One region of the Streptomyces sp. NPDC053541 genome, then DNA from elsewhere that is predicted to be linked to it. Evidence: riboswitches for the same ligand, from Rfam matches in the RefSeq annotation. Region 1 holds a riboswitch; the other holds the start of a gene.

Region 1 (7,556 bases):
TCCTCGACATCGACGGCTCCTACGGCCCGGCCACCGCCGCCGCCGTCAAGCGCTTCCAGTCCGCGTACGGCCTGGCCGCCGACGGCGTCGCCGGCCCCGCGACCTTCAGCAAGATCTACGCCCTCCAGGACGACGACTGCACCCCGGTCCACTTCTCGTACGCCGAACTCAACACCTGCAACACCACCTGGGCCGGCGGCGCGGTCAGCGCCACCACGGCCAAGGCCAACGCCCTGCGCACCATGTGGAAACTGGAGGCGCTCCGGCACGCCCTCGGCGACGCCCCCATCCGGGTGACCAGCGGCTTCCGCAGCTACAGCTGCAACTCGGCGGTCGGCGGCTCCAGCACGAGCCGCCACCTCTACGGCGACGCCGCCGACCTCGGCGCCGGCTCGCACTCCCTGTGCACCCTCGCCCAGCAGGCCCGCAACCACGGCTTCAACGGCATCCTCGGCCCGGGCTACCCCGACCACGACGACCACACCCACGTCGACCACCGCCCCAGCCGCTACTGGTCCGCCCCGACCTGCGGCATCTGAGCCCCACCGGACACCCGGGCACCGACGACCGGGCCCAGGAAGCGGATGTGCGGGCGCCCGTCCGGCTCCGGCCGGGACACGGCCGCCCGCACCCCGTACACCTCCGCGATCAGCTCCTCCGTCAGGACCCGCTCCGGCGGGCCGTCCGCCACCACCCGGCCGGCCCGCAGCACCACCAGGTGATCGCAGTACATCGCCGCCAGGTTCAGGTCGTGCAGCGCGATCACACTCGTCAGCCCCAGCCCCGACAGCAGCGCCAGCAGGTCCAACTGGTGCTGGATGTCCAGGTGGTTGGTCGGCTCGTCCAGCAGCAGCTCACGCGGCTCCTGGGCCAGCGCCCGCGCGATCTGGACCCGCTGGCGCTCCCCGCCGGAGAGCGTGCGCCACGCCCGGTCCGCCCGGTCGGCCAGCCCCGTGCGGGCCAGCGCCGAACGCACCGCCGCCGCGTCGCCCGCCGAGGCCGGGGCCCAGGCCCGGCGGTGCGGGACGCGCCCGAGCCGTACCACGTCCGCCACCGTCAGATCGACCTGCGTGTCGGCGTGCTGCTCGACCGTGGCCAGCCGCCGCGCCACCGCCCGGCGCGGCAGCCCGGCCAGCGGATCGCCGTCGAGCGTCACCACCCCCGCGTGCGGGGCCAGCACCCCCGCAAGGACCCGCAACAGGGTCGACTTCCCCGAACCGTTCGGCCCCAGCAGCCCGGTCACCTGACCCGGGCGCGGGGCCAGGCACACCCCGTCGAGCAGCACCGCACCGCCCGCCGTCCGCGACACGCCCTGCGCGCGCAGCCCCTCCCCGGCGCCCGTCACCGGGCCGTCCCCCGCGCCCGGTACAGCACGAGCACGAACGCCGGCACGCCCACCAGCGAGGTCACCACACCCACCGGCACCTCCTGCGGATCGAGCACCGTACGCGCCAGCGTGTCCGCCCACACCAGGAACACCGCCCCCGCCAGCGCCGTCAGCGGCAGCAGCCGCGCGTGCCCCGGCCCGGCCAGCAGCCGCACCGCGTGCGGCAGGACGAGACCGACGAAACCGATCGCCCCCGCCGACGCCACCAGCGCGGCCGTCAGCAACGCCGTCACGCACAGCAGCACCACCCGGGTACGGGCCACCGCCACCCCGAGCGAGGCCGCCGCGTCCTCGCCGAACGCGAAGGCGTCCAGCGTCCGCGCGTACCCGCCGCAGACCACCAGCGCCACGGCCAGCACGGCCGCGCACACCGCGACGTCCGTCCAGCCCGCCCCGGCCAGCGAGCCGAGCAGCCAGAACAGCACGCCCCGGGTCGTCTCGGCGTCCGCCGCCGTCATCACCACGAACGAGGTCAGCGCCGAGAACAGCTGCATCGCGGCCACCCCGGCCAGCACCACCCGGTCCGTCGAACCGCCGAGCACCTGGCTCAGGAACAGCACCAGGGCGAAGGAGAACACCGCGCCCACGAACGCGCCGGCCGACACCGACACCGCCCCGCCGCCCACCCCCAGGACGACCACCGCCACCGCCCCCGTCGACGCGCCCGACGACACCCCGAGCACGAAGGGATCGGCCAGCGGATTGCGCAGCAGCGACTGCATCACCGCACCGCAGACCGCGAGCCCCGCGCCGCACACGGCCGCCAGCAGCGTCCGCGGCAGCCGCAGGTTCCACACGATCCCGTCCCGGATCGGACTCACCGGCGCCGCGCCGCCCCCGCCGAGCCGGTCGAGCAGCACCGACCACACGTCGGCCACCGAGATGTCGGCCGGTCCGATCGTCACCGCGACGGCGACCGACAGGACGAGCAGCGCCGAGCCGCCCGCCCCGGCGAGGAGCGGCAGGCTCCGCGGGGACCGGCTCACGCGGCCGGGCCGAGGGCCCGCAGCGCCGCCGCGAGCTTCTCGACGCCCTCGACCGTGCGGATCGTCGGGTTCATCGCCTGCCCGCTGAGGATCACGTACCGCTTCTTCCGCACCGCCGTCATGTTCTTCGTGACCGGATGCGACTGAAGGAACTCGATCTTCTTCGCGGCGCTCTCCGCCGACTGCGCCCGCCGGGTCAGATCGGCGATCACCAGCACGTCCGGATCGCGGTCGGCGACCGTCTCCCAATTGATCTGCGGCCACTCCTCCTTGGTGTCGTCGAAGACGTTCCGCACCCCGAGGGTCCGGCTCACGATCCCGGGCGCCCCGCAGCAGCCGGCCATGTAGGGACCCTGCGCGTCCGAGAACCAGTAGAGGACGGACCGGCCTCCGAAGTCCGCGCCCTCGCGGGCCTTCGCCACCCGCGCCCGCAGCTCGCCGATCAGCTTCTCGCCGCGCTCCGGCACGCCGAACACCCGGGCCAGGTCCCGGATCTCGCCGTACACCGTGTCCATGGTCAGCGGCCGGGTGCGCACCCCGTCCCCGTCCCCGCTGTTGTCCTTGCCGACGCAGTCGGCGGGGGAGACGTACGTGGGCACGCCGAGCTGCGCGAAGCGCTCGCGCGGGGCCACGCCGCCCTTGCCGAGGGTGTAGAGGAAGGAGGCGCTGACGAAGTCCGGCTCGGTGTCGAGCACCTTCTCGAAGGAGGGGTAGCGGTCGGCCAGCCGGGGCACGGAGGCGTTCGCCTTCTCCAGGCCCTTCAGGACCGGGTCCGTCCAGGTCGCGGTGCCCACCATCCGGTCCGCGAGGCCCAGCGACAGCAGGATCTCGGCCGAACCCTGGTCCAGGGCGACGGCCCGGCGCGGCGGCGCGGCGACGGTGACCCGCTGCCCGCAGTCGTCGTCGAGGACCACGGGGAAGCCGCCCTTTCCGCCGCCCTTGCCGGAGCCCGGGCCCCCGGTGTCCCCGGAGGCACCGGCGGCGGCCGGCCCTCCGGTGCCGCAGCCGGCGACCAGCAGGGTCCCGGCCAGCAGCAGGGCGGCGCGACGAAGGGCACGGGCGGGGTGTGCGAGGGGCACGCGGAAATCCTCTGCGTCCACGGCTCATACGCGGAGCCTGTCGTACGGTTCTCCCCGGACGGCGTCGGTCGCGCGCCGGGGCCGCCAGCAGGTCTTCGGACTCGGGGTCACCCGGACGGGACGCCTTCCCGGGGCGCACGCCGGCGCTCCCGCCGCACGCGCCCCAGTGGCCGATGCCCCGCCCGTCACCCTCACCGCTGCGCGTCAGCTCCGGATTCGCACCGGATTCCCTGACCCGTGCGCGCGACGTCCGCTCACGCGGCGCCCGCACAGAGGTACGACTGGCCCGGGCAAACTACCACAGGCCGATCATGCTCCTGGGGGGGCGCCGGGGCCGGCGCGTGATCCTCTACGAGCGCCGGTCCGGGCCGCGCTGATCCGTGCCGGCGGGCCGCTGCCCGGCCGGCCGGAACATTCCGGTGACCGCTTCCGCCGTACGGCAGACGGGGCGGCCGGCGGCGCGCTACCGTGGTGGTGGGCCCGGCCTCGCACCTCCCCCGTGTGCGACGGCCGGGTCCGCCTTGCATGGTGCGGCGGTTCGGCCGGCCGCCGGGAGGACCGTCCGGGGAGGCGGCGGGAGCGGAGGGTGCGGTGTGACGGGAATGACGGTCGTGACGTTCGTCCTGGCGGGCCTGCTCCTGCTGATGGCCTGTGTCCCGGCGGACCGCGTCCGCGCCTGGCGCACCGCCCGCCACCCCGGTGCGCCCGAGGTCTCCGGCGCCGCCTTCGCCGTGGGCCGGCTGCTGCTCGTCACGATGGCGGTCCTGGGCATCGTCACCGGCTTCCGGGGCCTCTCCGTGCAGGACGACGCCGAGTGGAGCGACGAGGAGCTGACCTCGGCCGTCGAGGGCGCGACCGGCTCGCTCGACGGGAGCTCCGCGACCGGCCTCCCGGGCCAGGGGCCCGAGACCGCGGGGGACTTCGACGGGTTCGCCCTCCGCGTCGAGGAGGAGATCGCGGCGCACGGCGCCGGTGACGCCCCGCGGTTCGGCGTCGACGCCGAACCGGCGGACGACCCGACGGCGAACCGCGCGCGATACGCCATCTCCGCCCGCGGCGCCACGGTCTCCTTCTGCATGCACGTCACCCGCCGCCACTCCGGCTACACCGAGACCGTCGCCCCCGGCGGCCTCGGCGAGTCCTCCAAGGTGCGGCTGCCCACCTTCTCCTACGCGGTGCGCACCAGCCCCGGGACCTGCTAGGCCCTGTCCGGAAGGTTTCGCCTGGCTCGCGGTGTCTGGCACGCCGTCCCCCGTGGCCCTGCGGGCACGGGCGGTGCCCCCACGCCGTGTTGTCGTCGGTCGCCATGGCACGCCTCGTCTCCGCCCCCTCGGCCTGGCGGCCGGGGAGGTGCCCCCACCTCCGCCGTGCGGTCGCACGCACCGGACACCGCGAGCCCTGCCCGGCGGGCAGACGACGCCACTTTCCGGACAGGACCTGGCGCCGCTGTCGGTGGCGGGAGTTAGGGTCGCGGGCATGGTCGACGACGCCGCCCTCCGTGCCACCCGCGAGGCCTACGACACCGCCGCACCCCTGTACGCGGAGCTGTTCAGCGACTCGCTGCGCGACAGCCCGCTGGACCGGGCGATGCTGGGCGCCTTCGCCGAGGCCGTCCTCGGCACGGCGGCTCCCGGCGGCCCCGGCGGGCGGGTCGCGGACCTGGGGTGCGGGCCCGGTTACGTCACCGCGCATCTGGCCGCCTCGGGGCTCGACGCCTTCGGCGTGGACGCCTCGCCCGCGATGATCGGCCTGGCCCGGAAGGCCTTTCCCGGGCTGCGCTTCGAGGTGGGTGCGATGGAGGCCCTGGACCTCCCGGACGGCGCCCTGGCCGGCATCCTCTCCCGGTGGTCGCTCATCCACACCCCGCCGGCCGAAGTCCCGGCCGTCCTGGCGGAGTTCCACCGCGTCCTCGCACCGGGCGGCCACCTGCTGCTGGGCTTCTGGGCCACCGACGGCGCCAGCCCCGCCACGGAGGTCTTCGACCACGCGGTCGCCCCGGCCCACCGCTGGTGGCCCGACCGGCTCGCGGAGCTGCTCCGCGAGACCGGCATCACGGAGGTGGCCCGTCTGATCCGCGCCCCGCAGCCCACCGACCGCCGCCGGTTCCCGGAGGTCCACCTGCTGGCCCGCAGGGCGTAGCCCCTGGCGGTTCTAGGCCCCGGCATCGGCCCCGTCCGCAGCGCCACCCTCGGTGCCGTCCGCGAGGACCCATGCCTCGCCGGGGCGCCGGGGGCGGCGGTGGACCAGGCGGAGGCGCGGGACCGCCTGCTCGTCCTCCGCCTCGACGAGGACGTGGCCGTGCGCGTGCAGCCGGTGGGCGCGGGCCCGGACGGCGCTCTCGCCCGGGCCCAGCTCCGCGTCCAGGCGTACGTCGAGGCGCACGGCGGCCTCGGGGACCGCGCCGCCGTACACCGGGCCGAGACGGCGCACGCGCTCGAGCGATGCGGCGGCCACGCCGTCGAGGCCCACCGGGACCACGTCCGTGTCGAGTGGGGGGATGAACCAGGTCTCGTACGCCACACCCGGCGGGTCCAGCTCCTTCAGACGGTACTCCCGACCGCATCCGCCCGGTTCCTGACGCCCCATCGGCCCCTCGCTCTCCATGTCCTGGTGCCAAGGACAACCACGACGACGGCGCTCCTCTGCCCGCGAACGAGTCCCTGGTGGGGGCGCACGGGCGCACGGCGAGGCGCCCGCCGCCCGCACCGTGACCCCTCACTCCCCGTCACCACCCCCGACCGCCCTTGCCTCCGCCCCTTCCCATTGCAACGCGGTTGTTGCGTTTGGCGTCAGCGTCATTGCATCATTTTCCGCTCTCTGACCTGCCGTTAAGAGATTTGTAGCGTTGACGCATCTGTGAACGCAACGTAGCTTTCTCGATGTCCGAACACGTCATGTCGCGAGTTGAGGAACGGTCATGAGTGCACCCCAGCAGTCCCCTGAGTCCCCTCAGTCCCCTGCGTCCCCGCAGCCCCTCACGACGCCCACGACGCGTCGGCCCGGCTGCCCCTTCGACCCGCCGGCCGAGTTCACCGAGGCCCGCCGGCAGGGCCCCATCAGCCCCTTCACCCACATCGGCGGCAAGCCCGGCTGGCTGGTCACCGGTCACGACCTGGTGCGCTCGGTCCTCGCCGACCCGCGCTTCAGCTCCCGCAAGGACCTGCTGAACGTGGTCGACTTCGAGGTCCCGCCCGCCCCGCCCGGCGAGTTCCTGCTCATGGACGACCCGGACCACAGCCGCTACCGCAAGCCGCTCGTCAGCCGGTTCACCGCCCGCCGGATGCGGCTGCTCGGCGAGCGCATCGAGCAGATCACCGCCGACTGCCTGGACGCGATGGAGGCGGCCGGGCCGACCGCGGACCTGGTCACCGCGTTCGGCAAGCCCATCCCCACCATCGTCATCTGCGAGATCCTCGGCGTTCCCTACGCGGACCGCGCGTCCTTCCAGGAGCAGATCGACACCTTCATGAGCGGCGAGACCAGCGACGAGGACCTCGTCGCCGCCTACACGGCGACCCAGGAGTACCTCGCCGGGCTCGTCGCGGCGAAGCGCGCGCACCCCACCGACGACGTGCTCAGCGAGCTCACCGAGACCGACCTCACCGACGAGGAGCTCAAGGGCATCGCGCTGATCCTGCTCGCCGCGGGCTTCGACACCACCGCCAACATGCTCTCGCTCGGCACCTTCGCCCTGCTCCAGCACCCCGAGCAGCTCGCCGCGCTGCGCGCCGAACCCGCCCTGATCGACCAGGCGGTCGAGGAGCTGCTGCGCTACCTCAGCGTCGCCAAGTCCTTCATGCGGACGGCACTGGAGGACGTCGAGCTCGGCGGCGTGACCGTCACGGCCGGCACCACCGTGCTCCTCTCGTACAACACCGCCAACCGCGACCCCGAGCGCTTCGACGACCCGCACGTCCTCGACATCCGGCGCAAGCCCGTCCCCGGCGGCCACCTCGCCTTCGGCCACGGTGTCCACCTCTGCCTGGGCGCGCAGCTCGCCCGGATCGAGATGCGGGTCGCCCTCACCGCGCTGCTCGACCGCTTCCCGACGCTGCGCCTCGCCGTCCCGGCCGAGGAGGTCGCGCTGCGCCCGGAGACGGCCGA
Region 2 (7,556 bases), on a different contig from region 1:
CAACCTGGCCCTGCTGCACAAGTTCCGGCACGACTGGGAGCAGGCCCGGGCCGCCGGGCTGCGCGCCGTCGCCCTGCTCGACAAGGAGACCGGCGCCCCCGACTGGTGGAACGTGGGCATCGCCGCCACCGCCCTGCAGGACTGGCCGCTGGCCCGCCGCGCCTGGCAGGCCTACGGGCTCCGGGTGCCCGGGGCCGCCTCCGGCACCGGCGAGCCGGCCGGCATGGAGCTGGGCAGCGCGGCCGTGCGGCTCTCGCCGGAGGGCGAGGCCGAGGTCGTGTGGGGCCGCCGGCTCGACCCGGCCCGGATCGAGGTGCTGTCCATCCCGCTGCCGTCCTCGGGCCGCCGCTGGGGCGAGGTCGTGCTGCACGACGGCGTGCCCAACGGCGAGCGCACCACCAGCGCCGGCCCCTCCTACCCGGTCTTCGACGAGATCGAGCTGTGGGCGCCCTCCCCGGTGCCCACCTGGGTGGTCCTCCTGGAGGCCGCCACCGAGGCCGACCGGGACGCCCTGGAGCAGCTGGCCGCCGACGCGGGCTTCGCCGCCGAGGACTGGTCGTCCTCCGTGCGGCTGCTGTGCCGGGCCTGCTCCGAGTCGACCATGCCCAGCGCCGAGGGCGAGGGCGAGCACCTGGACCCGCACGACCACAGCGAGCCCGGCCACCCCGGCCCGCTGGGCCACCGCTCGCCCGGCGAGCTGTGGGTGCCGGAGCGCGAGTGCGGCATCGCCGCGCCCGCGGGCCTGGTCCGCGGACTGCTCGACGGCTGGGTCGCGGACAGCCCGGACAGCCGGGAATGGCGTGATCTGGAAGAAGTCTGCTGACCGCTGTTTGTAGGCTGTACCCCACAGTCACGACGGATCCCTCGGATCTCAGGAAGAAGGCGTACGGCGGACATGTCGCAGCAGGGCACTGAGCAGGAGCAGACGGGCGTGTACGCCGTGGACGACGAGGGCTACATCGTCGACACGGAGGACACCGAGGCCCGCGAGACCGCCCACCGCGAGCGCGGCACCTCGCGCCCCATCACGGTCGTGGGCAACCCCGTCCTGCACCGCGAGTGCAAGGACGTCACCTCGTTCGACGCCGAGCTGGCGTCGCTCATCGACGACATGTTCGCCAGCCAGCGCACCGCCGAGGGCGTCGGCCTCGCCGCCAACCAGATCGGCGTGGACCTGAAGGTCTTCGTGTACGACTGCATGGACGACGAGGGCAAGCGCCACGTCGGCCACGTGGTCAACCCGGTCCTGGTGGACCTGCCGGCCGAGCAGCGGCACCTGGACGACGGCAGCGAGGGCTGCCTGTCCGTGCCGACCGCCTACGCCGAGCTGCCCCGCCCGGACTACGCGGAGGTCACCGGCCAGGACATGCTCGGCAACCCGATCAAGGTCCGCGGCACCGGCTACTTCGCGCGCTGCCTCCAGCACGAGACCGACCACCTCTACGGCTTCCTCTACATCGACAAGCTGTCGAAGCGGGACCGCAAGGACGCCCTGCGCCAGATGGCCGAGGGCACCCCGCGCTACCCGGTGGTCCCGAACGAGTGACCTCGTCGCCGATGCGCGAAAGGGCCCCGCACCGTCACCGGTGCGGGGCCCTTCCTCGTGGGCGTACGGACTAGAAGTCCTCGTCCAGGTCCACCGAGCCCTCGACCGCCACCTGGTAGGCGGACGGGCGGCGCTCGAAGAAGTTGGTCAGCTCCTGGACGCCCTGGAGCTCCATGAAGGAGAACGGGTTCTCCGAGCCGTAGACCGGGGCGAAGCCGAGGCGGGTGAGGCGCTGGTCGGCGACGCACTGGAGGTACTCGCGCATCGACTCGGTGTTCATGCCCGGCAGGCCGTCACCGCACAGGTCGCGGCCGAACTGCAGCTCCGCCTCGACGGCCTCCTTCAGCATGTCGGTGACCTGCTGCCGGAGTTCGTCGTCGAAGAGCTCGGGCTCCTCCTTGCGGACGGTGTCCACGACCTCGAAGGCGAAGTTCATGTGCATCGTCTCGTCGCGGAACACCCAGTTGGTGCCGGTCGCCAGGCCGTGCAGCAGACCGCGGGACCGGAACCAGTAGACGTAGGCGAAGGCTCCGTAGAAGAACAGGCCCTCGATGCACGCGGCGAAGCAGATCAGGTTGAGCAGGAAGCGGCGGCGGTCGGCCTGCGTCTCCAGCCGGTCGATCTTCTCCACCGAGTCCATCCAGCGGAAGCAGAACTGCGCCTTCTCGCGGATGGAGGGGATGTTCTCGACGGCCGCGAAGGCCGCCGCCCGGTCGTCCGGGTCGGGCAGGTAGGTGTCGAGCAGCGTCAGATAGAACTGGACGTGCACGGCCTCCTCGAAGAGCTGGCGGCTCAGGTAGAGCCGCGCCTCCGGGGAGTTGATGTGCTTGTAGAGCGTCAGCACCAGGTTGTTGGCCACGATCGAGTCGCCGGTCGCGAAGAACGCGACGAGGCGGCCGATCATGTGCTGCTCGCCCGGGGTGAGCTTGGCGAGGTCGGCGACGTCCGAGTGGAGGTCGACCTCCTCGACGGTCCAGGTGTTCTTGATGGCGTCGCGGTAGCGCTCGTAGAAGTCCGGGTAGCGCATCGGACGCAGGGTCAGTTCGAAGCCCGGGTCGAGCAGGTTGTTCTTACGGCTGGTCACTGGCAGGCCTCGCAGGACTCGGGGTTTTCCAGGGAGCAGGCGACGGCGTCCGCGTCGGGGGCCGCCTGCTGGACGGGGAGGGTGGTCGCCTGGGCGGCGCGGGCGATCCGGGTCGCCGGGCGCGAGCGCAGGTAGTACGTGGTCTTCAGGCCCTGCTTCCAGGCGTACGCGTACATCGACGACAGCTTGCCGATGGTCGGCGTCTCCATGAACAGGTTCAGGGACTGCGACTGGTCGAGGAAGGGGGTGCGGGCGGCGGCCATGTCGATCAGGCCACGCTGCGGGATCTCCCAGGCGGTCCGGTACAGCTCGCGCACCTCGGCCGGGACCCAGCTGAAGCCGGCCACCGAGCCGTTGGACTCGCGCAGCGCCTCGCGGGTCTGCGCGTCCCACACGCCGAGCCGCTTGAGCTCGGCCACCAGGTAGGAGTTGACCTGGAGGAACTCGCCGGACAGCGTCTCGCGCTTGAAGAGGTTGGAGACCTGCGGCTCGATGCACTCGTAGACGCCGGCGATCGAGGCGATGGTGGCGGTCGGGGCGATGGCGAGGAGCAGGCTGTTGCGCATGCCGACGGCGGCGATCCGCTCGCGCAGCGCGGCCCAGCGCTCCGGCCAGGTCAGCTCGACGTCGTAGTGGTCGGGGTGCAGCACGCCCCGCGCGGTGCGGGTCCGGTCCCAGGCGGGGAGCGGTCCGTTGCGCTCGGCGAGGTCGGCGGAGGCCTCGTAGGCGGCCAGCATGATCCGCTCGGCGATCCGGGTGGAGAGCGCGCGGGCCTCGGCGGAGTCGAAGGGCAGCTTCAGCTGGAAGAAGACGTCCTGGAGGCCCATCGCGCCCAGGCCCACCGGGCGCCACTTGGCGTTGGAGCGGCCGGCCTGCTCGGTCGGGTAGAAGTTGATGTCGACGACCCGGTCGAGGAAGGTCACGGCGGTGCGGACGGTCGCGTCCAGCCGGTCCCAGTCGAGCTCGCCGGTCTCCGGGAGCACGAAGGCGCCGAGGTTGACCGAGCCGAGGTTGCAGACGGCGGTCTCGCCGTCGTCGGTGACCTCGATGATCTCGGTGCAGAGGTTCGAGGAGTGCACGACGGTGCCGGGCTCGGCGGTCTGGTTGGCGGTGCGGTTGGAGGCGTCCTTGAAGGTCATCCAGCCGTTGCCGGTCTGCGCGAGGGTGCGCATCATGCGCCCGTAGAGGTCCCGGGCCGGCATGGTCTTGCGGGCCAGGCCCGCCGCCTCGGCCTTGCGGTAGGCGGCGTCGAACTCCTCGCCGTACAGGTCGACCAGCTCGGGCACGTCGGCCGGGGAGAACAGCGACCACTCGGCGTCCGCGTTGACCCGGCGCATGAACTCGTCCGGGATCCAGTGCGCCAGGTTGAGGTTGTGGGTGCGGCGGGCGTCCTCGCCGGTGTTGTCGCGGAGCTCCAGGAACTCCTCGATGTCGGCGTGCCAGGTCTCCAGGTAGACGGCGGCGGCGCCCTTGCGGCGGCCGCCCTGGTTCACGGCGGCGACGGAGGCGTCGAGGGTCTTCAGGAACGGCACGATGCCGTTGGAGTGCCCGTTGGTGCCGCGGATCAGCGAACCGCGGGCGCGGATCCGGGAGTAGGAGAGGCCGATGCCGCCGGCGTGCTTGGAGAGGCGGGCGACCTGGTGGTAGCGGTCGTAGATGGAGTCCAGCTCGTCCAGCGGGGAGTCGAGCAGGTAGCAGGACGACATCTGCGGGTGGCGGGTGCCGGAGTTGAAGAGCGTGGGGGAGGACGGCAGGTAGTCGAGCCGGCTCATCAGCCCGTACAGCGCGGTGACCTCGTCGAGCGCGCGGACCGACTCGTCCTCGGCGAGGCCGCAGGCGACCCGGAGCATGAAGTGCTGCGGGGTCTCGACGACCTGGCGGGTGATCGGGTGGCGCAGCAGGTAGCGCGAGTAGAGCGTCCGCAGGCCGAAGTAGCCGAAGCGGTCGTCGGCGGCCGGGTCGATCGTCGCGTCGAGGCGCTCCGCGTGCCGCGCGACGAACTCGGCGGTGCGGTCGGCGATGAGGCCCTCGCGGTGGCCGACGGCGACGGAGGCGGAGAAGGAGACGGCGCCCTGGCCGGCCGCCTCCTCGGCGATCGTGAGCGTCAGGAGCCGGGCGGCGAGCCGGGAGTACGCCGGGTCCTCGGCGATCAGGCCGGCGGCGGCCTCCGTGGCGAGCCCGCGCAGTTCCGCCTCGTCCGAGCCGGGGTGCCGGCCGCGCAGCGCGGCGGCGGCGACCTTGCCCGGGTCGGTGTCCGGGAGGTCGGCGGTCAGCTCGGTCAGGGTCCGCAGGAGTACGGTCCCGGGGCCGTCGTTCTCGATCGCTGCGGCCGGATCGGCGGGCGCGATGGTCACGTGGGGGCTCTCCCTCGCTCGGCTCGGGGCCAGGGCGGGGAGGCGGGAACGGGCGGCCACGGGCAGGGCGGCGCCGCGTCCACCGGCCCATTCCGCGAGGCCCGGACGTCTGTGGCACCCGGACCGGACGGACCGGGCGCGCTGTCGGCAGGTCTTCGGACTCACCCGGACGCGAAACACGCGAAAGCACACCGTTGCGGGACAGTTCCGGATTTCCACCGGATTCCCCTGCGGCGACAGCGAGGAAGAGCATACATGTGGGGGGCGCCGCCGAATGCGCCCCCCACATGTTGTGTCGCTCAGAGTTCGAGGGCGTAGGCGAGGAGCGTGAAGTCGTGGTCGGGGAGCGGCTTCCAGTCCCGTTCGGGGGCGCGGACGAAGCCGAGCCGTCCGTAGACGCGGTGCGCGGTGCCCATGGTCGGCTGGGTGGAGAGCACGAGCCGGCGGATGCCGTCGAGGGCCCGCGCCCGCTCGACGCAGGCCCGCACCAGGGCCTCGCCGACGCCCCGGCCGCGCGCCGCGTGGGCGACCGCCAGCATCCGGAACTCGGCCTCGTCCGGCTCCGCGATGTCGGCCCACGCGCCGCTGCCGGTGGTGAAGGTCACGCCGCCGAGCACCGTGCCGTCGGTGTCCACCGCGACCAGCACCTCGGCCTCGGCGGCCCGGCGCGCCACGTCCCGCAGCAGGTGCGCGTAGTCGTCGTCCTCGCCGAAGGCCAGGAAGCCGTCGGCGAGATAGGCGTGTGCGGTGAGCTCGCCGAGGGCCTCGTACTCCTCGGGGCGCACTGCTCTGATCGTGAAGTCCATGGCAGGCAGTCTGCCCCGGACACGGCTCCGCCCGCCTCCGGGAATCCCGGGGGCGGGCGGAGCCGGTGCACGACGGTGCCGGGGCCGGTCCGGGGTCAGTGACCGGCGGCGCCGACCTTCGGCAGCTCGGTGACGACGCCCGCGTCACCGGCGTCGGCGGTGTAGTCCTCCGGCGAGGTCTCGTCGACGCCCTCGGGGGCCTTGACGGCCTTCAGGACGAAGGTGAGGACCACGGTGACGAGCACGTTGAGCACGAAGGCGGTGAGGCCGATGTAGCCGATCTCGCCGATGCCCGGGATCTCGGCGGAGGAGCCGCCGAAGTGCTTCTGGGTGGGGCTCGCGACGCCGTACGCGGCGGCCGTGCCGTACACCATGCCGACCGCCCAGCCGGCGAGCAGCGCCCAGCGGTGCATCCACCGGGTGAACAGACCGCCGACCAGGGCCGGGAAGGTCTGCAGGATCCAGATGCCGCCGAGCAGCTGGAAGTTGATGGCGACGGTCTTGTCCATGGTGAGGACGAAGACCAGCGCGCCGACCTTCACCAGCAGCGAGACCAGCTTGGAGACCTTGGTCTCCTGCGCGGCGGTCGCGTCGGGCTTGATGAAGTCCTTGTAGATGTTGCGGGTGAAGAGGTTGGCCGCGGCGATCGACATGATCGCGGCCGGCACGAGCGCGCCGATGCCGATGGCGGCGAAGGCCACGCCCGCGAACCAGTCCGGGAACATGTTCTCGAAGAGCTGCGGGATGGCGAGCTGTCCGTTGGTCACCTTCACACCGGCGGCGATCGCCATGAAGCCGAGCAGCGCGAGCAGGCCCAGCATCAGCGAGTACAGCGGCAGGATGGTGGTGTTGCGGCGGATCACCTCACGGCTCTTGGAGGACAGCGTCGCGGTGATCGAGTGCGGGTACATGAACAGCGCGAGCGCCGAGCCGAGCGCCAGCGTCGCGTACGTCCACTGGCCCGCCTCGCCGGGCACCAGGGCGCCCTTGGGCTTGCCGGTCGCGGGGTTGACCGTCTGGTAGGCCTCGGCAGCCTTGCCGAAGATCTCGTCGAAGCCGCCCAGCTTGATCGGGATGTAGATGATCGCCACCGCGATGACGAGGTAGATCAGGGTGTCCTTGACGAAGGCGATGAGCGCCGGGGCGCGCAGACCCGAGGAGTAGGTGTACGCGGCGAGCACGCCGAAGGCGATGAGCAGCGGCAGGTCCTTGACGAACCAGTTGGTGTTCTCGCCGCCGCCGACGCCCATCACGTCCAGGACGGCCTGGATGCCGACCAGCTGGAGCGCGATGTACGGCATGGTGGCGAGGATGCCGGTGACCGCGACCGCGAGCGACAGGCCCTTGGAGCCGAAGCGCCCGCGGACGAAGTCGGAGGTGGTCACGTAGCCGTGCTTGTGCGAGACCGACCACAGGCGCGGCAGGAAGGTGAAGATCAGAGGGTAGACCAGGATGGTGTACGGCACGGCGAAGAAGCCGGCCGCCCCCGCCGCGTAGATCGCCGCCGGGACGGCGACGAAGGTGTACGCGGTGTAGAGGTCGCCACCGAGCAGGAACCAGGTGATCCAGGTGCCGAACGATCTGCCGCCCAGGCCCCATTCGTCGAGGCTGTGCTCGTTCTCGGCCTTGCGCCAGCGCGCGGCCAGGAAGCCCATGACCGTGACGGCCAGGAAGAAGAAGACGAAGACGCCGAGCGCGACGCCGTTCACGCCGTCCTTCACTGCGACGCACCCCCCTTGCGGGCGCGCTGGTCACGCTGCCACAGC

Evidence for each region. Region 1 has a riboswitch for cobalamin ahead of ACIGW2_RS14555 (ABC transporter substrate-binding protein). Riboswitches for the same ligand answer to the same signal wherever they lie in the genome.
Region 2: linked by a shared signal. The riboswitch ahead of ACIGW2_RS04810 (ribonucleoside-diphosphate reductase subunit alpha) and the one ahead of ACIGW2_RS14555 (ABC transporter substrate-binding protein) in region 1 are both predicted to bind cobalamin.

The regions. Positions count from the first base shown of each region.
Region 1 covers NZ_JBITXM010000005.1:163,340-170,895, reverse strand. The annotation lists gene ACIGW2_RS14570 (D-Ala-D-Ala carboxypeptidase family metallohydrolase) at 1-539, shown strand, start outside; gene ACIGW2_RS14565 (ABC transporter ATP-binding protein) at 509-1,345, opposite strand; gene ACIGW2_RS14560 (FecCD family ABC transporter permease) at 1,342-2,373, opposite strand; gene ACIGW2_RS14555 (ABC transporter substrate-binding protein) at 2,370-3,452, opposite strand; cobalamin riboswitch at 3,542-3,684, opposite strand; gene ACIGW2_RS14550 (hypothetical protein) at 4,055-4,654, shown strand; gene ACIGW2_RS14545 (class I SAM-dependent methyltransferase) at 4,929-5,591, shown strand; gene ACIGW2_RS14540 (hypothetical protein) at 5,604-6,038, opposite strand; gene ACIGW2_RS14535 (cytochrome P450) at 6,370-7,556, shown strand, end outside.
Region 2 covers NZ_JBITXM010000002.1:144,101-151,656, forward strand. The annotation lists gene ACIGW2_RS04795 (hypothetical protein) at 1-823, shown strand, start outside; gene def (peptide deformylase) at 896-1,546, shown strand; gene ACIGW2_RS04805 (ribonucleotide-diphosphate reductase subunit beta) at 1,617-2,573, opposite strand; gene ACIGW2_RS04810 (ribonucleoside-diphosphate reductase subunit alpha) at 2,627-4,984, opposite strand; cobalamin riboswitch at 5,113-5,274, opposite strand; gene ACIGW2_RS04815 (GNAT family N-acetyltransferase) at 5,284-5,790, opposite strand; gene mctP (monocarboxylate uptake permease MctP) at 5,886-7,511, opposite strand; gene ACIGW2_RS04825 (DUF3311 domain-containing protein) at 7,508-7,556, opposite strand, start outside.